One region of the Paenibacillus sp. J22P169 genome, then DNA from elsewhere that is predicted to be linked to it. Evidence: a T-box and tRNA genes for the amino acid it is inferred to sense, from the RefSeq annotation. Region 1 holds a T-box; the other holds one or more tRNA genes.
The links. A T-box is a leader RNA that pairs with one kind of tRNA and senses whether it is charged. The one in region 1 lies ahead of gltX (glutamate--tRNA ligase), so its partner is inferred to be a tRNA-Glu.

Region 1 (12,726 bases):
GTTCCCGCATCGATCTGACTTTTTATAAGGAGAGTCCCACGATGCGCTTCAATGATTTTATGACATACCATTAATCCTAATCCGGTCCCTTTTTCTTTTGTCGTGTAAAAGGGTTCGCCTAACATCGGTAATCTTTCTTCCGAGATTCCACAGCCTTCGTCAATAAAACGAATAATAATTTTATTGTCGACTACCCTCATTTGAATAATGATATCCCCCCCACCTGTCATCGCCTCAATCGCATTTTTAAGAATATTAATGAATACCTGTTTTAATTGATTTTCCTCACAATTGATTAAAGGAATGTCGTCCTCAATAATCTCAGTATGAATTTGTACTTTACTAAGAATTGCTTGTGTGTCTAGCAGCGATATCACATCATGAAGAGTTTTTCTAAGATCCTTCATCTCAAAATTGACTACTTGCGGTTTGGCAATAACCATAAATTCGCTCACAATATCATTGATTCGATCCAATTCAGTTAACATGATTTGAAAAAACTCTTTATATCCATCAACCCTCGTTTGTAATAATTGAACAAATCCTCTAAGTGAGGTCAACGGATTTCGAATTTCATGAGCAACACCAGCCGCAAGCTGCCCCACTACCGAAAGCTTCTCTGATTTAAGCAATAGTTCTTCTGTTTGCTTACGTTCTGTGATATCTTTTGCAATACCGTAAACACCATCAATTTTATCGTTGACAATAATAGGAACCAGTTTCAAGTTTACTTCCACGTTTGTCCCATCTTTATGTGTGATCGCAATTTCAATGTTATTTGATTCACCTTTTACCGCCTTTTCAAACTGATGCGATGTTTTCTCTTGATCTGGAGCGACAATGAAGTGAACGAAGGATTGATTATGAAGCTCTTCCTTCTGATAGCCCATTATCTTCTCAGTAACAGGATTACTATGAAGCATACACCCGTTTAAATCTAACGAAAAAATGGCATCAGGATTATTATCTACAAGCGATTTATAACTTTGTTCTCTTTCTTCCAGCATACGCTGGGCTTGTTTACGCTCAGATATATCCCTACATAAAAGCTGTACAGCCGGTTTACCAAGGAAGACAATAGGAACTCCTCTAACTTCTACATCAAAAACTTGACCATCCAAGCGAAAAAATTTCTGATCAATGGGATCCGTTGGTTTTCCTTCCTCTGAGACTTGCCTAATACGTTTCTTCGCAATGTCTATAAAGTCTGGATGAACGAAATTAATGACTGGTTGACCCATAAGTTGATCTGGTCTAGTTGCCCCAAATATTTTAACTCCAGCAGGGTTAATATAGACAATATTTCCTTGACTGTGAACAAGTACCGGTTCTGGCGAATGTTCCACAAGTATTCGATAACGTTCTTCGCTTTCGGTAAGCGCCTTTTTCAAACGTTTGACCCAAAAATAAAGAATCAAGGCCGTACTTAGAACATAAAATAGCCCCTTCGAGGAATGTATAGTAATTGCCGCTGACATGTTCAGTGTGTCCATTAATCTATCAGATAGGAGTACCCATAAACAACCAATAAACACATAGACAAAAGTGATTTTAAAAGGAGTATTGAACCTTGCTGCCTTTGATATATTATGCATATGTAACTTCCTTAATTTTTCATTTTTTTTTGAACATGCGTTGAAACATAAATGAGTAGCTAGTTGATTATACCAGTTTTTAGCCAAAATACTTATTGGATCTTTCACCCATAATTTTTATGAGATTTTTAAATCCTGGCTTTTAACGGCAAGTTTGAAAATAATATTCCTTTTGTCCATTCTCTTCAATTATTTTTGAGTATTGTAATGTTAAATGCTATCAAAAAGGGGTTGCGGAGCAATGACATCTTTAGAACCGATAACATATTTGGAGACGTTGTCTGGAAAAGCCGCACATTTGTTGTCATTTAATGATGGAAACCGTTATGCGGTAAAATGTAAAAACAATTTCCACGGAACAAGGGAACTGGTAAATGAATTCATAATTGCCAGATTAGGGCAACACCTTTCTTTGCCTGTAGTGCCATTTAAATTGGTGAATATGACAGAACAGCAGATTCAATATATACCAAAAAAGTTTTCATCCAAATACAATCCGGGCACACAATTTGCGAGCCTATTTATAGACAATTGCAGAGGGCTATCGAAGGAACCTCCTCATCCGACTAAAACGGAAATCAAAAACAATCAGGTTTTGGCCGGGATTTTCGTATTCGACCATTGGGTGCATAACTCTGACCGTACAAAAAGCAACATTCTTCTGGAGCGGCTGCCTGAGGGCAAATATGATATTCATATGATCGATCACGGAAAATGTTTTCCGGGAGGATACAAATGGAACAAAGCAACATTGCAAAAGCACGATAAGTTTAAAAAGGATTCTATCGTTCATATCTGGACTGTGGGCATGCTTGAAGATTCATCGATACTCTCTTCTTATATTGAACAGATTCTTGCTTTACCTGACGCCATTATTGAAGATGTGATTCGTGAAATACCTGGGGATTGGGGTGTGTCGAATCAAGACAGAGAGGCCCTTGTTACTTATCTCATCGTACAGAAAAAAACATTTGCCGATTCGGTGTATCAATTTGCGAAAAAATATGGAAGGGGCTTAATTTCTTGACGGTGCCCACACACAAAAAAATCATAAAAACGAAGCACATTTATTCGTGCTTCGTTTTTATATCTTTATTTCGAAGAGAATTTAATTAGTCTGTTTCTAACCCGTTTATCACTCAGCGTTTGAATGATGTCGTACAGATCCGGAGTATTCGCTCGACCTGTAAGAGTTATCCTTAGTATTGTTGCAACATCTCCGACGTGACCTTGATAATCTTCAGGGTCTTTCTTAAAGAGTTTCATGTCTCTCGCGAAACCATGCTTTTCCGATATATCCTTTACTTTTCCAAACCATTGTTCCCGGTCGTCATCTGAATCATAAACCTCTAAGTAATCAGTAACGAGCTGTTTTGCTATGCCGCAAGGAATTGTTTTAGGGAGATTTTCTGTGGATCTACTTGGAGAGTCGAACATTTCGTCAAAAAAGTAAGCGAAAAATGATTTTACCTCGGACCATTTAGCTATGTCTTTACGCGGTTTATCTGATGAACGTCCTATATTAAATATCCTTTTTGAATAGTCTTTATCTTTAGTCAATAAATTATATAGCTGAATATCGTATTTCTGGGCCCAGTTGAGTACCCGATCTAACACTTCTTCTACACTTAAACGCGAGATAAAGTCCTTGCTAATGTCGTTTAGCTTTTTTATGTCAAACAAAGCACCGCTGACATTCATTTTACGGATGTCTACAATATAATTTGTATACGGTTGATCAGAGTGTTTCATTTTCCACTCTTCAAAACCGGAACTAATTAAAGTCATGAAATATTCGCAAATTGCTTCACTAGGAAACCCTTCTTCTTGATAATATTTAGCTGCTGCATCAGGATCCTTTCTTTTGCTGAATTTCCTTTTGGAATCTCCATCCATTTTCATAATTGGAGCAATGTGTCCATACTCAGGCTTCTTAAAAGAAAATACTTCAAACAATTGCAGATGAATAGGAATTGATGAAAGCCATTCGTCTCCTCTTATCACATGCGTCGTTCCCATGAGAAAATCATCAATAACGTGGGCTAAATGATATGTTGGAATACCATCAGATTTCATTATAACTACATCTTGTTCGTTTTCAGGCATACTAATATCACCTTTAACTAGATCTCTGTAAGTGACCCTTCCCGTTATCTTGCCTGGCGATTTTAGTCTTATTACGTATTGTTTCCCGTTATTAATTTCTTCCTTGACTTGATCCAAAGTAAAGTTTCTATGCGCGGCCCACGGCCCATAATAACCCGTGGTTACTTTTTGAGTTTGTTGAATATCCCTAATGTTCTGCAGCTGGTTTGAATTGCAAAAGCATGGATACGCAAGACCCCGTTTAATCAATTCCTTGATGAAAATATGATAGATATGGATCCGTGAACTTTGAATGTACGGTCCATATTCCCCTGACTCATATTTCAATGTTGTTGGTCCTTCGTCAATAACAATACCAAAGTGATTTAAGGATTCGATCAAATCCGCTACGCTTCCATCTACCTCACGTTTTTTGTCAGTATCCTCTACTCGTAAATAAAAAACTCCATTACTTTGATGTGCTAATCTTTCAGAAATAAATGTAGCGTATAATGAGCCAATAGTGATAAAGCCTGTTGGGCTTGGAGCAAATCTGGTAACCATAGCTGATTTATCTAAATTTCTTGGCGGGTAACTGTTTAAAATTTCATTTAGCGATATTGTTACTTCCGGAAATAAAAGATCGGCAAGTTCTGTATTGTTACTCATTTTTCATCATCCCTTTCGTAAAGTTGTCATTATAAAAAAACAAAAAAACCTTTCATCCGCTAAGGACGAAAGGTTTAACTTCCGTGGTACCACCTAATTTGGTTGAGTAAATACAACCCACTTTTACACGCAAAAAGCGCATTTTTCAGTAACGGGAAATCCCGACAGACTTATTCCCTTTTTCGGTCTGTTACTCAAAGGCTTCTTTCATCAAGTTCGAATACTCATGTTCCACCTATCATGAGCTCTCTGCAAATTCGAGGTCTTAATTACTCTTCCTTCTCATCGCTTTTACAATATATAGAAATTATAATGATGTTACCACGTAACGTTTTTCTAGTCAATCTTGCTCAAGCAGTTGGCTTTCCGCCACGTTCTACTGCCCGTTAGCGTTCTTATTAATTACCCCAATTGGAGTACAACAAAGAGATATGTCTCGTGATTCAGTGGCGCTTTCGAATACTGAGTCTTCTTTCGTATAAAAAATCTCCCACGCATTGCCATCAGGGTCATGCACCCAGACTTTATCCTGAACTGCATAACAGCAAGTTGTGTTCATTTCATCAATTAAAAGGAGCCCAGCATGGCGTAGGCGATCACCTATTGCCAGTACTTCTTCAGTGCCATTCACTTGGAATCCTAGATGATTAAGCACTCCCTTTTTCTCAAAAGGGCGAACGTTTAATGAAAAATGAAGCGCTGGGTCAATCAGCTCAAACTTGGCATAATTTTCTTTCACTTTGGTAGGTTCTTCTCCGAAAAAGGCTTTATAAAAATCGAGTGATTTTTGGAGGTTGCTGCAGTTTACCGCTACATGCATTCTATTAATCATGTCATTTACCTTCTTTCACAAACCGCTCAACACGGTTTTTTATTGAATCCCTAACCTCACAAAATTTAGCCATAATTTCTGTTTCTGTCCCCGTTGCTTTTGCTGGATCATCAAAACCCCAGTGCCAACGCTCTGCTTTATCATTACGCACGACAGGACAGTTATCGTTTGCATGACCGCACAGCGTAATGATGTAATCAGCTCTCTGTAGGATCTCTGGATCGATTACATCCGAGGTGTGCTCAGAAATGTCGACGCCAGCCTCTTTCATGACAACCACGGCGTGAGGGTTAAGTCCATGTGCTTCCAGTCCAGCACTTTTGACCTCAAATTTATCACTACCTAACGCTCTTAGAAATCCATCTGCCATTTGGCTTCTGCATGAGTTACCTGTACAAAGAAAATACACAAGCTTCTTATCCATTTTTCTTAATCTCCTTGTTCATCTAAAAGTTTATATGCCAATGTGGCAGTTGTAGCTCCAAGGATGGATGCCACTAGATATAACCATAAATGCTGCGTTGCACCCGAAACGATTGCGGGTCCAAACGATCTCGCTGGGTTCATGGAAGCGCCGCTTATAGGGCCTGCAAACATTGCCATGAGACCAACCGTACCCCCGATAGCGATTCCTGCAAAACTTTTAATGGCTTTACCATGTACCGCGGATCCTAAAATCACTATCATAAGGACAAACGTTAAGATAAATTCAAGCACAAATGATTGCCCTTCCGTTGAGATTGGCATAGTTGCACCTAGATCTGCAATATTCCCAAATAGTAAATACAGAGTGCAACTCGCGGCAGTTGCTGCAACAAACTGTATTACGATATAGTAAAGGCTTTCTCTTGAAGTCATGTCGCCACGCAACCAAAAGCCGATGGTAACCGCAGGATTGAAATGTGCACCGGAAATATGTCCAAAAGTATAGATGAGAGCCATAACTACGAGCCCGAAGGTGAGAGCAACACCCACATGCGTAATACTTTTGGTGATTTCGTCAATTATCATCGCGCCTGGGCCAGCAAAGACCAAAAAATAAGTACCAATAAATTCAGCAATTAACCTCTTCTTCATTGTTTCTCCTTGCGTATTAATCAAAAAAAATTGATTTAATGTTCAAAAAAAATTTAACAACAATCACTGCCTTCATTCCGAGCAGGTTTAAAAATACAGCACAATTGCTCAGAAAGGATTCGACTTACCTCAGTTTGATTTATTTCGTAGTAACTCCAAGTACCACGTGTTTCCTTTGTAATCATCCCCGCATCCAACAGAATCTTTAAATGATAAGATAGTTTAGATTGAGGCATATCTACAATATCAGTAAGATCACACACACAGGTGTTACCGCGCTGAGTAAGTTCATACATGATTTGTAATCGCTTCTCATCGGCAAGTGCTTTGAATTTTGATTCATACTCTTTTAAGGATACAATTGGCTCATTTACTGATGTAATCGGTATTTCTTTGATCATTGTCTACACCTTCTTTAGAAATTAGCAGCAGTTGCAACATGCTGTTTGAGTTTGAGGTTGTGTACGAGTTCTGATAGTCAAAGCTTTAAGTCCAGAAATTGCATCTTTCAACAATTGGCGATCTTTTCTCTCATTGCTTATTTGCCATGCTGTAGCGGCAGCTTTTTCAATTTCTGTTTTGCGTTGAAGCATCTGGCTCTCAATAGAATAATAATTCATATTCATTTTAACACCTCCACAATAATTAATCAATTTTTTTTGATTTAACTTAATAATCTCAATTTACCATCTTTTTCATAATAGGTCAATCACTTAATCAAAAAAAATTGATTTATCAACCATTTTAATTGTCATCTCCGATGATCCCTTAAAAACTATCAAAAAAATCCACTTATCTACTAGTATCTATGTACAAGCAATTGCAAAAAATTTCCTTATACTATATAGAATTAATTCCATATTTTAGGAGGTGTTCATTATGTCAAAGCGTTCCTTAGTCGAAGGTGTGTTGTCGCTACTTGATATCGAAGATATTGAGAAGATCAAAGCGGAGTATTTGAATGGTGAAGAAGAAAAATTATCATTTGATGAAGCCGCGAATGAAGAAGAAAGAGAAGAATTGCTAGAGGAGTGGTTAGACACCATCAAATGGAAATTTCTAGAGGAGTTTAACATTGCTCTCTACAACGGAACTATATATAAAATCAAGTTTTGGGATTAAACACCGACAAAAATTAGTAACGAAATCACTTTTTAGTGAAAAATCACTTTTGACAGTTGCTTTGACCAGCAAATTGACTCCATATTATTCGAGTTATTGATTACAGAGATGACATAATTGTCATCTCTTTTGGTTTTTTATGTTGCTGAATATTTCGCTGCCAATGAACCGCCATTGGATAAATGATCAAGTCCACCATCTTATTCAAATGGATCCAATTTGCAAAGCGACATTTTCTTTATACTCTACATCAATATTTTCCGCTCCTAATATTTTAATCAACTCTGATTCGAAAGCTTCTGAAACTTCCCCTTTAATTACAACTTTATTTGTAAAAACATCGATATAGAGTTCAAATTCTTGTGGTTTAAGATGATTGTCAAGCATTTTTTGTAGTGCGCGTTCTTGAATCTTTAGAAGATCATTCATGCTATTCTTCACTCTTTTGAAACTAACACCATCACCCATCAACTGTTTTAAGTTCTTTTCAAGTAATAATGTTTTATCATTTTCTACTTTAAAAACATAAACATATTGAATGGTGTCTACCTTATTCCCATGATCTAAATAATAATATCCAATTTCATTGAGATCGTTATTCGTAAATAATCTCCATCTGATTTCATCCATTTGTGTCGTATATTTCTTCTGAAAATCATAAACAAGCTTAAAATCATCAGATATTAAATCTCTAACCCAGTCATATTTTTCTTCGGTCAAAGGACTTACTTGAAGTAAATTCAATTGTGTTTTCAAGCGCTGAATAAACGTAATCGCTTCCGTGCGAGTTACTTCATCGCTCTTTTGAAAACCGCTAATGCTTTTATCGGTCTTGCCATCGGAGAGCCCAAGATCAAGCAGGTATTGGATGGAATCATCCATATTGTAGTTTTTACCGGTAGCGTTCGCAAGATATTGCGCAACCATTCCCCTATTTAAATATACAGAACTTGAATGCCCTCCTAAAGATGAGGGAGTTACAACTTTCCATCCCATTTTATTGGCATATCGAATATAGGGTACCGACCATTCTCCCGTTTCTGACGTAGGATCAAAATCAGTTGGCTGGTATGCGCGGTTAAGCATAGCAATAAATTCTGCCTGTTCCACATTTTGATTCGGCTTAAATGAACGATCAGGATATCCATCTACAACGTTATTTTCGACAGCCCATTGAATATTCGAATATCCCCAAAAACTGGTCGATACATCATTAAAATTAATGGCGGATGCTTGTATTGTATTCAAGTTTGCGCAGAATAACGTGGCAGACAGTATCACTGTTGCCATGAATTTCAAACAAGTTTTCATTTGGGAATTCCCTTCTTAGATGCTAAACTAATATCGTATAGGTTAACGTTCTGTTGCAAAAACACATCAACCAATCTTATGTTAACATTCAAGCGAGATCAAAGTACATTGTTAATGATTAGTAAAAAAGGATCATCGACTGCGATGCAGCCATGATCCTTTTTATGTCTCGTTTTACAATAGTTGAATCTGAGTAGCGATTGATGTGATCTACCTTTCTAAAATGCCGCTGGATGTAACTCATTATTTTTGAACTTCAATTTTAATATCCGTATTGTTCCTTATAGAGAATAAGTAAACATTTATTTCTGTTGCCATATCACGAAGATATTTGGGTTTATATCTTGATTTCTTAAAAACTACTTTTTTTCTGAATTTATCTTCAAGCTCTTTGCGAATGTTATTTTCATCTTCATCGTCGTAATAAATCACTGCCTGCTCAGCAAACGTATCCCCATTATCATTATTCGGAAATTGTTTGTTTATAGCAGCTTCCAATATTGGCCTAATCTCTCTTTGGAATGCTCCCATTGGACTCTCTTGATACACGGAAGATTCTGTACCAATTTCTCCCTTACAAGCGAGGCCCTTTAAAGTTTAGGGAGGGTCCGTTTCTCAACAAACTGCCTCGGCGAGCAGCCGAAATGTCTCTTAAATAATTGATAAAACTGGGCTGGACTAGTAAACCCTACTTTGCCGCTAATTTCAGTTACAGACCACGCCTCTGTTAGCAAGAGCTGCTCTGCTCGTTTCATTCGGCGCATCTGGACGTAGGACGTAAACGTCATCCCCATTCCTTTTTTGAACAGCTTGGCAAAATAACTGCTATTATAGTTCAGCTTGCTGCTTATATCCGAAATTTGGAAATAATTTTCCAACTGTTGTTCAATATAGACAAGTGCAGGACGCAATTTCTCCGCTAACTGTGGATCCATCGGTTTTATGATGTGGGCATCGTCAATCTGAATTAACGTGTACATGAGCTTTTTCAAGCTAGCATTGACAGAGAGCTCGTAGCCCCGCTGTTGTCTCGTCATATCGAGCAGCATCTCATGGATAAGTTTGTGAATGACCTGTACGCTTGCTGGATATTCGCGCAGCGTTTCATTGAACTGTGTTAAATTGGCCGAGCGGCCGGTAAAAGCGGCGAGATACGGAAGCAAGGATGGATCCATAAAAGCTGCCATATCCACATGGCAGACGATATACAGCAGATCGTCATGCCCATCTTTATGGGATCTGTGCAGCTCATTGGAGCCAAATATCACCACATTACCAGCTTGCAGATTATAGCTGAGATGTGGTGTTTCCATCGTCAGGGTGCCTTGCAGCACAGCGATCAACTCCACCTCTTCATGATAGTGCCAGGGACCATATTGCTCGGATGGTTGGCTAGGATAATCTATGGTCCATATTTTAATCCGGAAATGTGGATCTGCATAATCCACATGCTCTTTATCGTAAGCTGTCAGATTCACTGGCACGGGGATCCTCCTGCACTTCAATTGTTATTCCCATCATATCATGAATGTCCGTTTTCAAGATAATTGAAGCTTATATCAAGAGGCATTTTGGTAGGTAATATTTTAAAATAAAGAGAAAGCCTACATTTCGAAGGAGCGATAGACAATGCATGAGATCGAGACACTCCTGGGTGACCATGATCTTAGACTGCCTGCTTGGGGACCTTATACCAAACAATACATGGGTATCTCCCATATCAGCGATCAAGCGCGAGGCTTGCGTTTTGATCTTAGTTTAATGCCTGGCTTCTACAGGAGAAAAATGGATATTCCCAGCGTGCTGTGGGAATCTGGCTATCATCCATGGGAGGCAACGGCGGATTACAGCTTCTTCTCCCACCGCCATGAGCTTGAATGGAAAGATCAAGTCTATACCGACATTTCCTTCAGCCATATCGCCGATCAGTGCCGTCTGATTCGAGTATCCTTCGTGAACCAATCCGAGCATCCGCAAAACTTGGTACTGCACTGGATGGCTTCGCTTCAGCCGCCTCGCCTTCTCGGGCACGGCGACGTACAGATATGTGCGGATGCGCAGCTGCCCGAGGGCGCAGTGTGGGTAGATGCGCTAGATTATAGCGAATTGAACTTCGCACGCCAACGACCGTCGGACGGCTTGGTCTATGACGGTTTTCTTAGGGGTGAAATTCGAGGCCAGCATTATACGGGGGGGTCCGCAATAGGATGCAACTTCGGTGCCGACGAAGGGGACTTGCTGCGTTATGAGATAAACCTCGCAGAGCCTTTGAAAAACGGCGTGTTTTTGCTGCGCTACCAAACGGAGAAAAGCGGGGAGCTTGAGCTTCAAATTGGACATCAGACATACCGATTCGATGTAGTGACTTCCAACTCCCTGAGGGTTGCCCGTCTACCGATCGGGATGCTTGCAGCAGGAGACTTCACACTCTCCTTATCTGCTTGCGGCTCCGGCCCCTTGGTGCTGGACGGCTTTACACTGTTCGAGCACGACGCTTGCGAGGAAGTTGTCTTTGTCGACCGCCCCTGGCACATCGAGCCTGAATTACTGGAAGGGCCTGTTCCTGGCAGCCTGATCCTCCGATATAAAGATTGCCCGTATCATTACGGCCTTTTGTGGAACTACCCCAATGTAGAGATACGAGAATACAAAAACGACGAACTGGATCGGTATGCCCGCCATACGGTGCACAATCACGTTGATGCCGTCTTGCAAGGTAATGGCAAGGGTCACTTTACGAATGTGTTCATGCGTCCCATTCATGTCGAACCCGCTTCTTCGAAGATCCTTCATGGCATGGTCTGCTCTGGGACGTACGAAGAAGTGCTTGCCTCCCTAACAGCGGTTTCGCTAGACTATGACAATTGCGAAGCCATTTATCAAGCTGAACGTGCGAAGTTAATTCCGCCTCCCTCCTATGGTACCGGTGACACCTATGCGTTTAGCCAGCAACTTATGCGAGCTACGCTGCTAACCAATACAGTCTTCCCTGTCTACACCAAACGCAGGTATATTCGCCACAGTACGCCAGGGCGCTGGTGGGATTCCCTATATACATGGGATTCAGGGTTTATCGCACTCGGGTTCTCCGATTTGCATGCAGGTCGCGCAATAGATTGCTTGAACGCGTATATGACAGAACCTGGTGACCGCCAGGCTGCCTTCATTCATCATGGCAGCCCAGTGCCCGTGCAGCATTATGTGTTTCTTGAGCTGTGGAACCAAGGGCAGTCTCTCGCCTTCTTGCATCATTTTTATCCGCGATTACGTCAATATTACTTGTTCCTAGCCGGGAAAATTAGCGGGTCTACTACTGGCACACTGCGCTCCGGACTACTTAAGACATGGGATTACTTCTATAATTCCGGGGGGTGGGACGACTATCCGCCGCAAAAATATGTGCATGCGCAAACGCTGGAAGCAACCGTTGCCCCTATTGTGACAACGAGCCAGGCCATTCGTATTGCTAAAATTCTGAAAATGGCTGCCGCAATGTCGGAGAATTGGCAGGAAGACATAATGGAATACGAGCAGGATATAGAACGATGGAGTCATGCTTTGGAGAAGCATGCGTGGGATGAAGAAGCCGGTTATTACGGCTATGTCGTGCATAGCGAGCAGGGTGAGCCAGAAGGCCCTCTACGGCACAGCTCCGGGGCCAATTACAACATGGGGATGGATGGGCTTTACCCGCTAGTAGCCGGCATCTGTACCAAATCGCGTGCGGATCGCCTAGTTGCTGCGCTGTTTGACGAAAAACGTTTATGGACGCCAATCGGCCTGTCCACCGTTGATCAAAGCGCGCCTTATTATCAGGCGGATGGCTATTGGAACGGTGCGGTTTGGATGCCGCATCAATGGTTTTTCTGGAAAACCATGCTCGATTTGGGTTACTCCGATCTTGCTTTCCGAATTGCGGAAACCGCTTTAGAGTTATGGAAGCGTGAGACCGAGGCCACCTACAACTGTTATGAGCACTTTATCGTGCAAACAGGTCGAGGCGCAGGATGGCATCAATTCGGCGGTTTGTCGGCT
Region 2 (12,726 bases), on a different contig from region 1:
CGCGCAGCTTGGTTCACAGCAGCTGCTAGCGCTGCTGCAGACGCTGGAGCCAGAGGAACTGGCTCCTAAGCTTGGCGTTGGTGTCCCGACGATGCGGGACATCCTAGACAGCCTGCAGCGGCCTGGGCGGGATCCGCGGGACGAAGTCCCCGCGCCGATCTTCCGCACAGACGTGCTGCAGCTGGAGGACCTTGTGCCGGGCATGGAATTGACCGGCACGGTGCGCAACGTCATCGATTTCGGCGCCTTCGTCGATATCGGCATCAAGAACGATGGACTGGTGCACATCTCCCAGCTCAAGAACGGCTTTGTGAAACATCCGATGGATGTGGTTTCCGTTGGAGACATCGTCCAAGTATGGGTGCTCAACGTGGACCAGAAAAAAGGCCGCGTCGGCTTAACCATGAAAAAACCGCAATCGTAGGTTAATGAGATCAGTTGAATATGGCAGTTGGGAGTTAGGTCCCAACTGCTTTTTTATTTAACTGGATTTCCTCCAGCTAATTTTCTCACTCCCCCCCCCCCCCCAAGTTTGCTGAATAACTGGATTGCATGTAGCTAATTTCTGTGTATTTCTTCAAAACCGCCAATTTGAGCAAAAATAGATGGAGGTTTTCCAACTAAACTCCAAAATGCGCCAGATCCTCTAAAATTAACGGTAGATTATACAGTTAAGCATCGAGGCGTGTTTGCATTCCACTACTTCTGAGCACCTCCCACCTCCTTCACCAAATAAGTCTTCGTATACCGCTGTCCGGCAACAAGTGAAAGCATCCCCTCCATTGAGAGGCGGATGAGCCACTTAGCAGCGATACGAATGTTCACATTGCATTCGGCTGCGACTTCCTGAAGCCGAACTTTACCATTACGCCGATTGGCGATCTGGAGGATAAATTGCTTCCGCAGCTCCCACACGTCCGCCTCAAGCTCAGCGATGGTGGGAGGGTGTGGTCTAATGCTGGAGGATGACCTTCTTTGTTCGAAAAGGATCACATTGTTTTTGAAATCCTGCACTCGATCTTTTCGAATTTCTTCCTGCTGCACTTGAACCAGAACTTCACTTTGCCTTGTCCCAAAAATCCGACGATGCTTCTCACGCATTCTACGTAACCACTGACTGCTATTTTGTTGCATTAAATTCAGCCCCCTTTTTAGTCTCAATATGCAAAAAAAGCACAAACGAACTGCAGATAAATCTGCAAGCTCGAGTGTGCTTCACTCAGGTATGTTTACTTTTTGTTACAATTATTTACAGTATAGAGGGCTCATTTCAAATATGCAACTATTTTATTCTTGTCCTCGAGGTCATCAGTTTTGTATTCTTTGTTATAACATGTTTACTCTTTAAATTGGCGTGTTTATGTACCCAAGGCAAAAAAGCCAGCACTTGTGGCACAAGTACTAGCCTTTTGATCAAAATTTACGTTTGCTCGGTCCGTCCGTCGATTGGCTGTCAGGCCACTCCTCTTGTGAGCGGCGAGTGCGGTAAAAGTACCAGCTATCGTTCAATAATCGAATTTGTCTGCGGTTTTTGTTCTGGAAGGCACGCATTAATTGATTACAAAGCCATTGAGGCATATGCCCATCCCCTTCTTCGCCATGTACTTATAGCATATGAAGAATGAGGGTATTGGGTGCAGGTCCCCTTATTTTAGAGCTCAAATTCCTCTTCGTACCACTGCTCAAGCTGAGCTTGCAGCGCACGAATTTCAGTTAACAATGAGATCAAAGGATATGATTTCTCTTGAATGCCAGCAAACGTTTTTTCCAACCCATTGATGTAATCCAAGCCTTGAATGAGGGTATAAGTTGTACCGATCAATTCCAAATCATCACATTCAGCAATCACGCGTGGAAGCTGCGGCACATGGTCAGCGGTTAATTTCTCTAATTCTTTGTGCAAACGTTGGTTCAAAGCTGTTAATTGATAGGAATAGGAGGAAGGCATTTCGACGAATTCCAACTGTTGATCAAGCTTCAATATCGCATAGCGCATTTGTGGCATGAGGTAGTTCAGATCCTTTCTGTATAGAGCGTTCGATCTTCTTTTCTACTTGACAGTATAGCCGTACATACGGTACAAATTCAAGTAAGAACTTGTCTTTCGAAGTATTTATAGGTTGTCATTTGAAGTATTTAAGGCTTGTCATCAGCTGTGCTAGTGACTTGTCAGTGGGAGTGTTCGTGAATGGAAGATCGAGAGCTGCAGCAATGGATCGAGCAGATTTCTATGGAATCGTTCGGTAGGCCCTTCGTTCATCAGGCGCGTTTTAACCGAAGATTACGGTCAACGGGTGGACGTTATTTTATGAAATCGCATGATATTGAGATCAGTTGGAGTCAATGGGAGACTTACGGTCGCGATGAAATCGAGAAGATTATTAAGCATGAGCTGTGCCATTATCATTTGCATATTTTGAAGCGAGGCTACAAGCATCGTGATCAGGATTTCAAAACTTTGCTAGCCCAAGTTGGCGGTACCCGCTTTTGCCAATCATTACCGCGGCCGAAGGCACAACAGGCCTATAAATATAGGCTAGAGTGCGTGAATTGCAAGACGGAGTATTTTCGGAAGCGTAAAATGGATGTGCGTAAATTCGCCTGTGGAAATTGTAGGGGAAAATTGAAATCGTATACACTTGACTTAACAGCGCCTTCATAATAAAATAAAACTTGTCCATTCCCTGATAGCTCAGTTGGTAGAGCACTCGACTGTTAATCGAGTTGTCACAGGTTCGAGTCCTGTTCGGGGAGCCATATGGAGAGATACCCAAGTGGCTATAAGGGGACCCTCTGCTAAGGGGTTAGACTGCGTAAGCGGTGCGAGGGTTCGAATCCCTCTCTCTCCGTCACGAAATAAGTTCAATGGCATTCTTGCCATTGGGCTTATTTTTGTTTATCTCAACCTCAACTTATTCTAACAATTTTCTAATACCCGTTAAATGTTTGTCCTCTATAGTGAATAAAAAAAGCTTCACGATGGAGGACCTCCCAGTGACTAAATTATTTTCGATACGTGTGCGTCTCATTTTATTGTTGTTGATTCCATCCTTGCTCTATTTAGGCACGAGTGTGTATTTGATACAGATAAACAAGTCCAATACCGATATGCTGACCTCCTCGTTGTATGAGACAACTGAGAAGAGTGTATCTCTTATTTTGAATGCGGATCGAGATATGTATCAAGGCTTAACCGCCTATCAGTTGCTGGTGTCAGGTACCTTGACTGCGGAGGAGAAAACTAGTCAGCTGAAGGCGCTGAAAGATAATATTGAACAAACAAATACAAGGGTCGGACAGGCTATTACTATTTTAAAAACCAAAGAATTACTGCAAACCGCACATGCCGAAACTAAGGTGACGATTGAGCAGAGTGCAGAGAGCTTCCAAGCTTCCTTCGATCAATGGGTCAAAGAGGCGAATGCTGTTGTTCAAGCGGGGACCGTAGGCAAAGGGGTTTTGAATGAAGCGAAGCTGACAGCTACCTTTGAGAAGGGGCGCGAGGGTCTGAATGTCATTGGTGAAATTTTGGACACGCATGCCAACCAGAGCATTGTGGATATCGAGCAGCAAAATTACAAAACAGCACAAGGGGTTTACATTGGCGTGGCGGTACTCATTATCATTCTGTTTGGAGCCGGTGGAATCGTGATTCGGAAAATCATGTTAATGGTCCGCAGGATTCTGACTATTACAAATAAGGTTGCGACGGGCGATTTACGTCACGAGCCTTTGGTAGCCTATTCGCAGGACGAATTGGGACAGATTTCAGAATCGGTTGATGATATGGTCGCGAAAATGAAAGGCTTGATTGGCACGATCGCACACAATACGCAATTCGTGCACGATGCTTCCGTGGAGCTTTCGGACAGCTCCAAAGAGTCTGCTCATGCTGCAGAGCATGTAGCTTCGAATATTCAAGAGATGACACAAGAAGTCGAAGTGCAGGCGAGAAGCAGCGAAGAGACTAGCCGAGCTATCGAGGAAATGGCGATTGGGATTCAACGCGTCGCAGAGAACTCCAGCGTCATGGCGGACCACTCCTCTTTGACCTCCCAACATGCAACACTCGGAAATGAGCTGTTGTCGAAGCTTCAGCACCAAATTGTGAATATGCTGAGCTCTGTCGAGCAGTTGTCTATGACGGTCCAATCGCTGACTCGCAAGTCTAATGAGATTGGACAGATCGCATCGAGCATTACGAGCTTCGCGAATCAGACTAATCTTTTGTCATTGAATGCATCCATTGAGGCAGCAAGAGCAGGGGAGCATGGGAAAGGGTTTAATGTTGTCGCTCAAGAAATCCGCAAACTGGCTTCACAATCCATCGAATCCGCTGATGGCATCAATCAGTTGATTCACGAGACGAGAGTCGAGATTGCTAGTGTGTCGGAGTCTATGAATGCGACGAAGCAGGAAGCAAGCGCAGGCTCACAAATGATGCAGGAAGTGAACCAGAGCTTCGAGACGATCATGCAATCTGTGACGCATATCGTTACACAGATTCATGAGACATCCGCCATTACGCAGCAAATGTCGGCTAGCTCGGAAGAAATTTCGGCGACGATGGATCAGTCCGCTTCAAGCTCGTCTCACATTTTGACGAGGTCCCAAACGGTAGCAGCCGCTACAGAGGAGCAGCTTGCTATGATGCAGAACATCGCTGCTGCGTCGGAACAGCTGAAGTCTGTCGTGGATACCTTGAACGATTCTGTGTCCTATTTCAAAATCAAATAAAGAGTGGAAAAGAGGAGTTCTCATGGTTTTCGCAACTTGGACATGGGGGCTCCTTACTTGTTAGCTTCGACTGGCTTTACTTCCAAGAATTAGGCTTGTCAAAGAAGGAAGAATCCTTTATAATAACACTTGTCGTCCTTAACGGGCTGAAGTGTTCAATGACGATGTTATGGCCCGTTGGTCAAGTGGTTAAGACACCTCCCTTTCACGGAGGTAACAGGGGTTCGAGTCCCCTACGGGTCATTTTTTTCCTCTTATGCGGTCGTGGTGGAACGGCAGACACACCATCTTGAGGGGGTGGCGCTCACAAGGCGTGAGGGTTCAAATCCCTCCGACCGCATCCCAGTTTTACAAGCATGAAACCCTTGATATAAGGGTTTTTTTATATTTCAGATGAATGATAGGAACAAGCAAAGGAGTACGCTATGGATCCCAATGTCAAACAAGCTTTAGAGACGACACTTCATCACTGGCAGGTCATGACCGCTTATCAAAGCGATGAGAAGGAAGCTGTAGCTGATCAATTTCAATCTTCATTCTATGTATTTATTGATACCGTCCGCGAGTGGGTACTCCGTCAAGATCCCATGCCTCTAACCCTGAATGATATGCTTGGAATCGATATGATCCAAGATATTTTCGACCTGCTGCCTGCTCCCTTGCATTTGAATTTGGAGACCGAAATCGAATTAATTTTGGATCGTGTGGAACGAGTTGATGAAGATAAATACGATTGATGGCTTTGTAAGCCGTGTGTTTCCTTTTTGAAAGGAAGCTCGCGGCTTTTTGTTATTTTGTAGGCGAAAATGAAGGGGCGCTGTGTAACCTTAGTGTAACAAGCCAAATTACTCCATCTATTTCAACGATATTTGACGTTTTTGATGGAGTAACTGTATTTTCTACAGTTAAATCTCACTGTGTAGCCCGATTCATCGAATCTGTAATAAATTAACTGTAGCTCTTCCAGCTATTCCTGCAAATGCATCGAACTTCGGAAAATTAACTGTAGTTTATACAGCTAAGCTGGACGCCCACCTTGCAAATTGCTCAAGCCTCTTAGGTGTATATTAGCTTTTGACGTAAGTTAGGCGATGGCATACTTGACATCTCCATTAAACATGTCATAATGATAATATCAAATTGACATTAAAGCTGTGAAAGCAGGTGCCACAATGGACGTTAACGAAAACCACTCTAACTATAATTCCCATAAATATCGGACCCCAGATGGCGCACCTAGTGATATTGTCATCTTCACAATTACCTCAACGGAAAAGCATACGACCAAAAAGGCGTTGCCCATCCGGGAACTGCAGGTTCTGCTCATTCAAAGAAAACAATGGCCATTTGAAGGCCAATGGGCTTTACCTGGCGGATTTTGCCAAGAGTCGGAAAGTATGTACGCTTGCGCGAAGCGAGAATTACAGGAAGAAACCGGTGTGATGGATGTTCATATGGAATACTTTAACGTCTACAGTACGCCTGGACGCGATCCGAGAGGATGGATCATTTCTCACGCTTTCTACGCCTTAGTTAACGAGAAATTGCTAGCTGAAAGACGTGCTGATACGGATGCTTCGGATGTACGCTTATTTACGGTGGAGGAGGCGCTTGGGCTAACGTTAGCTTTTGACCATAAGGAGATTCTGACGGACGCTTTGCATCACATTCAGGCCAAAATGCTCACAACGACGATCGCCAAGGAGTTTCTCCCTGAAGAGTTCACCATCGGTGAGCTGTACCAAGTGATCCAAACCGTTGTTCCACATTTCGAGGAAAGCAACTTCATTCGCAAAATCACGTCTACGCAAAGCCGCAAAGGAATTATTGAAGAAGCGGTAGATCGTAACGGAGAGCCGAAGCTTTCGAATCGCTACTCGCAAAGAGCAGCACAGCTATATCGTTTTACTGATCTGACGCCACAGCTGTCGATTTACAGCTAGGCGCTTCTCTTTTACCTTTTGATAATGTCATATTGATAGTATTAATGAACTGGGAGTTAATCTTAAGGAGGCGTTAAGTATGAGAAGAGCATGGACATTTGTGGCATTACTCATCGGTATGGTTGCTATCGCGATCTATACGTCATCTACGGTAATTGAAATCGTTGCGACTACGACAGGCTTATTGTGCGTATGGTTGACAGCTAAGGAACATATATGGGCGTGGCCAATTGGACTGGTCAATGTCGGCTGTTTCTTCGTGATGTTTTGGGAAGCCAAACTTTATGCAGATACGATGCTGCAGGTGTTCTTTTTTATACTAAGCGTGTATGGTTGGATCATTTGGCTGACGAAAAGAGAAGGCACGAAGGTGCGTCCCACTCGAAAAATAACACCACGACTCATGTTCATATTAAGTGTATTTTTGGTGGTTATGACCCTGATCTGGGGCTACATTCTGCAAACGTACACGGATGCCTCGATTCCATATGCCGATGCTCTCATTGCGACCCTTAGCATCATTGCGCAGTATTTACTCTCATCGAAAGTGCTGGAGAACTGGCTTGTATGGATTGCTGTAGACGTGATGTCGGTAGCTATGTATGCTTACAAAGATTTGTATGCGGTGGCCTTCCTGTACCTTATTTTCTTGTTTATTGCCACGGCTGGATACGTCTCATGGAAACGAGAGTTACGCATCGTAGATCGGAGGGGACTCGTATGTCACAACACAAAACAGGCCTGACACTTGGGAAGTTTGCGCCCCTGCATCGGGGGCATCAACTCATGATCGAAACAGCGATCAAGGAAACAGATGAAGTCATTGTCGTTATCTATGATTGCCCCGAAACGACGGATATACCTTTACGTGTGCGCTCCAATTGGATTCGTACCCTCTATCCGCAGGTGCAGGTTATTGAAGCATGGGACGGTCCGATGGAAATAGGCGATACGCCTGCGATTAAAAGGATGCATGAGGAATATATCCTACAGAAGCTGGAGGGGCGGAAGATTACACATTTTTACTCCAGTGAGTTTTATGGTGATCACATGAGCGCGGCTTTGGGGGCAGAGAATCGCCAAGTTGATCCGGATCGTCATACATTTCCAGTTTCGGGCACGCTAGTGCGTCTTAAGCCTTTTGACCATAGAAGGTTCCTGAGTCCAGTTGTTTATAAGGATATGATTGCAAAAGTCGTATTTCTTGGGGCTCCTTCCACAGGCAAATCCACACTTTCCGCCTATATGGCGAAGCGGGAGAACACGGTTTGGATGGCGGAGTACGGACGTGAGTATTGGGAGAAGCATCAAGTAGATCGCCGATTATCATTAGAGCAGCTGGAGGAGATTGCGGAGGGTCATTTGGCAAGAGAAGAACGTCTTATGAAAGAAGCACGAGATGTTCTCTTCGTGGACACCAATGCGATTACAACGTATATGTTTTCTCATTATTATCACGGTAAGGCTACGCCACGTTTGACTCAACTGGCGGTGGATGCGGCGTCGCGATACGATCTTGTTTTTGTTTGCGATACGGATATTCCTTATGCAGATACCTGGGATCGTTCGGGAGAGGTTCAACGGTTTGTGTTTCAGAAGCAGATTATTGCTGATCTTAAAATGAGACAAATTCCGTATTTCCTGTTACAAGGAACTCTCGAGGAGAGAGCGGATAAAGTAAGTCATATTTTGAAGACATATCATAAATATCATAGTTTGAGTGAATGTTTAATAACGCAGTCTTGAAGTATGGAGTGCAGTGAATATGAAAATAACTTACGGACAAGTGAAAGCACCTAGAAACGGTGGCGCTCACGCTGTCCGTTTTTTCATGCAATTAACCAAGGGCCGACTACTTAATATCTTGTAAGAAATTCTAGAAATCACAGAAATTTATCCGATAGGGGGATGCTATTATACAAATATAAACAAAGACGAGGTGATGAAATGCAAGCAAAGCTGGCAACGGACGCCATTCCCACCCCCAAAAAGCGGGATTCATGGATAAGAACGATACAAAGATATAAAGTGATGTATGCTCTCTTATTTCCGGCATTAGTGTACTTTGCCGTATTCAAATATATTCCTATGGCGGGAATCATTATTGCTTTTAAAAACTATAACCTAGCTTTGGGACTATGGGATAGCCCATGGGTGGGATTGAAAAATTTCAAAGATTTTATCAATGGCGTTTATTTCTGGGACATTATGCGAAATACGATTATCATATCGCTGTATAAGCTATTGTTCGGTTTCTCTGCTCCTATCGTACTTGCTTTGCTTCTCAATGAAGTGTATACCCAATGGTTTAAGAAAATCGTGCAAACGATCACGTATCTACCCCATTTTCTGTCATGGGTCATTGTTTATGGACTGATGGTGGCGTTATTAGCACCAGGGGATGGCCTGTTTAACATGATTTTTAAGCAAAATGGGATTCAACCTATCTCCTTTTTAACGGAACCTGCCTGGGGCAGACTGCTGATCATCCTATCTGAAATATGGAAGGATATTGGCTGGGGAGCTATCTTGTACCTTGCCGCATTAGCAGGCATTGATCCAAGTTTATATGAAGCAGCTCGAATTGATGGGGCTTCCAAGTGGAGACAGCTATGGCATGTCACATTACCCGGCATTCGAGGGGTCATTATTCTGATGTTGATCCTGAAATTAAGTCATATTCTAGACGCTGGCTTTGACCAAATATTCATGTTTGCCAACAGCTTTAACCAGGAGAAGATCGATATTATCGACACATGGGTATACCGTGAAGGGTTGGAGCGTCTTAAGATTGGCTTGGCTACTGCTGTGGGATTGTTTAAAGCTATCATCGGATTTGCTTTAGTTTTGGCTGCGAACAAGATTGCCAAAAAATTCGATGGGCAAATTTGGTGAGGTGGTTTTATAAATGATTAATTTGACAGTCGGGGAAAAAATATGGCAAGTAGTCGTATATTTTATTCTTATTATACTAGCCCTACTTTGCTTACTTCCCTTTTTATATGTGGTTGCTGTATCAGTGACACCAGAATCGGAAGTAGTAAGAAAAGGAATTGTTATTATTCCAGAATCCTTTACGTTCGTAGCCTATAAAGAAGTTTTCATTTCTCATGGTATAGGGCAGGCGTATAAAATTACGTTGTTTCGAACGATCGTAGGCACGGCGCTAAATGTGCTTTTTACGGTACTAGCTGCTTATCCGTTGTCCAAAAAATATTTGCCGGGGCGCAGCACATTTTTAATATTCATTGTGTTTACCATGATGTTCAGCGGAGGCTTAATTCCAACCTATTTGTTAATCCGCTCTCTAGGATTGCTAAACAGTCCGTGGGTATTGATTATCCCGCATCTCATTAGTGCATTTAATTTGGTTATTATTAAAGGCTTTTTCGAGCAATTGCCTGCTGAAATCGAGGAATCGGCGAGGGTTGACGGTGCAAGTGAACTTCAATCGCTTTGGAGGATCATTTTGCCCCTCTCGTTGCCCGTGCTTGCTACAATTTCCTTATTTTACGCCGTGGGGCATTGGAACAGTTATTTCGATGCGATTGTTTACTTGAATGATTCGAACTTAATGCCGCTTCAAGTTGTCTTGCGCAACATTTTGCTTAACGTCGCAACACAAAGTGCGGACTCGATGGCCAATTCCGGAACGGTTAGTAAGTTCGCTGTGCAAATGGCTGCTGTCGTCGTGACGACGGTTCCGATCTTGATCGTTTATCCATTTATGCAAAAGCATTTTACCAAAGGTGTGCTTATGGGATCGATTAAAGGTTAAAAGCAATTCCTACCTAGGTTGTTACGGGGACACCGTGATAATATATATACAAGCAAAAGGAGAGGTCAATATGGAACGTAAAAAGATTTCATTTACTGTTCTGGCTGCTATAGTTGGGCTGGGAACGCTATTGTCAGCATGTGGGAACCAAGAAGAAGTTAAGCAGACAGCTTCGAGCATCCCTCAATCCGAGGCTAACAAGTTTGCGACCAAAATGAAGATTTCGATGTTTAACCAAGGTACTTTCAATGCTGCCGCTCCGATACCTCCACGTGAGGAGGATATTCAACGCCAAATGTTGGAAAAGGCGATGAACATCGACTTGGATATGACGATTCCTCAAGCTGGGCAAGCAACAACCAAACTGAATACACTCATTGCAGGTGGAGATATTCCAGATTTGCTCTTCTTGAAGAGTCGGTCCGATCTCGCGCAGTATTATGACCAAGGCGTTCTTGCGGATTTGACCCCATATTTGGATCAATTTCCCGAACTGAAGAAGCGTTTTGGTAAAGACTCATGGGAGGCGACGTCATATCTGGGCAAAACCATTGGAGTTCCAGGTTATGATAATGTAAACGGTATCAGTCGAAGCTTCTTCATCCGCAACGATTGGTTGAAAAAGCTGAATTTGAAAGTGCCGACAACCCCTGACGAGCTGTTCGAAGTGATGAAGGCCTTTACGGAGAAAGACCCAGACGGAAACGGCAAAAACGATACGTACGGATTCATAGGCGGTATGAATAAAGAAGGTAATCTGCAAACTTACGGCTTCGATAGCTTGATGTGGATGTTTGGCGTCAATCCTCCCTCCGCCATTGAAGTGAAAGACAATAAACCGGTATACCTATTTATTGATCCCAAAATGAAGGAGGCGCTCGCTTACATCAATAAAATGATGACAGCGAAAGTTGTGGACCCGGACTGGGTGACGATGAATACGCCCGATTTGTTGGACCAAAAGTTATTTAAAGGTAAAGTTGGCTTCATGATCAGAGATGCCCGCAGATTGGAACCGGATTATCAGCAGAAAATGAAAGAAATCGGCGGAGAGGTGCCGGAATGGATCGTCATTCCTCCAATGAAAGGGCCATACGGCGATCAAATCGTGGAGAGAAAATCGTTCCAAGGCAATTCATGGGCTATTTCCAAGAAAGCTGACAAGGATAAAATCATTCGGATCCTGTCTATGCTGGAATATATCTTTACGGACAAAGAAGCCTATCCGAATTTCGCATACGGAATTAAAGGGATTCACTGGGATGTCGTAGACGGCAAGATCAAAAATAAAACCTCGGAACTATCCAAGGAAATGAAAGAAAAGTACTTATGGGTGGATCATTATAGAATGCCGCGCCGTGGCGATGATGCCGAGTACTTCAGCTTCCAGAATCCGAAGACGGCAGAAGCTTTCACGAACAATCAGCAATATGTGGGTCTTACTTTACCCGGAAATTTATTGACGGCAGACCCGAGCGATACCTTGGCGGCTGACCGCACACGTTTCATTAATGAAAGCCTAGTCAAATTTATGTCTGGCAAAGATCCTCTGACCAACTGGGACAATTTCCTCAAAACATTGGATACCAAGTTCGACATGCAGAAATATAAGGATACAGCCGTTAAACAATTTAAAGAAGCAGGCCTAATTAAGTAAATGAACGAAGAGAGTGGCGATAAATCGCCCCTCTCTTTGTTGTCCTATGCTATGCTTAGTTGAATACAGATACCAAAGGAAGATGACCGATGCGAAGAAGAATCAGCTTGCCTATAAAACTATTTATGATCGTGTTCGCGTTTGTATTAAGCTGCATCATCTTAATAAGTCAATTGTCCTATCGCTATGTTCAAAAGGAAATAAGAACCAACGACATTTATTACACAAACCAAATATTGGACAAAGTTGACCAGTATTTAACGGTTAATTTTTCCTCCTTCCAGACGATCTTGTTCTCAGTTGAAACATCGGTGAAAGCAAACATTTCCAATACGGAAGTGATCAAAAAGCAATTAAGAGAGCTCTATGAGCTTAACAGTAATTACGTGAGTAACATTTATTTGATTAATAGCGATTTATCCATTCTAGGTGGAAGTACGACTACGCGAATTTTTGATGAACCTTTATCGGATAGAAAGCCTTTGTTTGATGCGGCCGACAAGAACAAACGAACTACCTTTGTCAGTGATCCTTATAAATCGAAGTATTCCGGCTGGACAGTTACGATGGTGCGATATCTCAACGGCACTCCGACCCCTATGGCTATTGCC

Region 2: it encodes a tRNA-Glu, which carries the amino acid that the T-box ahead of gltX (glutamate--tRNA ligase) is inferred to sense. The anticodon was not compared.

What each region holds. Positions count from the first base shown of each region.
Region 1 is NZ_JCAUAO010000002.1:323,259-335,984, reverse strand. It holds gene AC58QG_RS15895 (PAS domain-containing sensor histidine kinase) at 1-1,595, opposite strand, end outside; gene AC58QG_RS15890 (HipA family kinase) at 1,837-2,622, shown strand; gene gltX (glutamate--tRNA ligase) at 2,688-4,349, opposite strand; T-box leader at 4,408-4,644, opposite strand; gene AC58QG_RS15880 (ArsI/CadI family heavy metal resistance metalloenzyme) at 4,726-5,178, opposite strand; gene arsC (arsenate reductase (thioredoxin)) at 5,183-5,605, opposite strand; gene AC58QG_RS15870 (MIP/aquaporin family protein) at 5,611-6,258, opposite strand; gene AC58QG_RS15865 (ArsR/SmtB family transcription factor) at 6,312-6,659, opposite strand; gene AC58QG_RS15860 (hypothetical protein) at 6,681-6,884, opposite strand; gene AC58QG_RS15855 (hypothetical protein) at 7,138-7,380, shown strand; gene AC58QG_RS15850 (S-layer homology domain-containing protein) at 7,585-8,670, opposite strand; gene AC58QG_RS15845 (hypothetical protein) at 8,935-9,222, opposite strand; gene AC58QG_RS15840 (AraC family transcriptional regulator) at 9,282-10,175, opposite strand; gene AC58QG_RS15835 (MGH1-like glycoside hydrolase domain-containing protein) at 10,321-12,726, shown strand, end outside.
Region 2 is NZ_JCAUAO010000004.1:448,167-460,892, forward strand. It holds gene AC58QG_RS22200 (Tex family protein) at 1-424, shown strand, start outside; gene AC58QG_RS22205 (hypothetical protein) at 700-1,134, opposite strand; gene cmpA (cortex morphogenetic protein CmpA) at 1,414-1,578, opposite strand; gene AC58QG_RS22215 (hydrolase/acyltransferase) at 1,652-2,005, opposite strand; gene AC58QG_RS22220 (SprT family protein) at 2,189-2,662, shown strand; tRNA gene AC58QG_RS22225 (tRNA-Asn) at 2,682-2,757, shown strand; tRNA gene AC58QG_RS22230 (tRNA-Ser) at 2,761-2,849, shown strand; gene AC58QG_RS22235 (methyl-accepting chemotaxis protein) at 2,995-4,737, shown strand; tRNA gene AC58QG_RS22240 (tRNA-Glu) at 4,909-4,980, shown strand; tRNA gene AC58QG_RS22245 (tRNA-Leu) at 4,996-5,077, shown strand; gene AC58QG_RS22250 (hypothetical protein) at 5,163-5,474, shown strand; gene AC58QG_RS22255 (NUDIX domain-containing protein) at 5,910-6,680, shown strand; gene pnuC (nicotinamide riboside transporter PnuC) at 6,760-7,425, shown strand; gene AC58QG_RS22265 (AAA family ATPase) at 7,401-8,426, shown strand; gene AC58QG_RS22270 (ABC transporter permease) at 8,628-9,575, shown strand; gene AC58QG_RS22275 (carbohydrate ABC transporter permease) at 9,589-10,458, shown strand; gene AC58QG_RS22280 (extracellular solute-binding protein) at 10,529-12,115, shown strand; gene AC58QG_RS22285 (sensor histidine kinase) at 12,205-12,726, shown strand, end outside.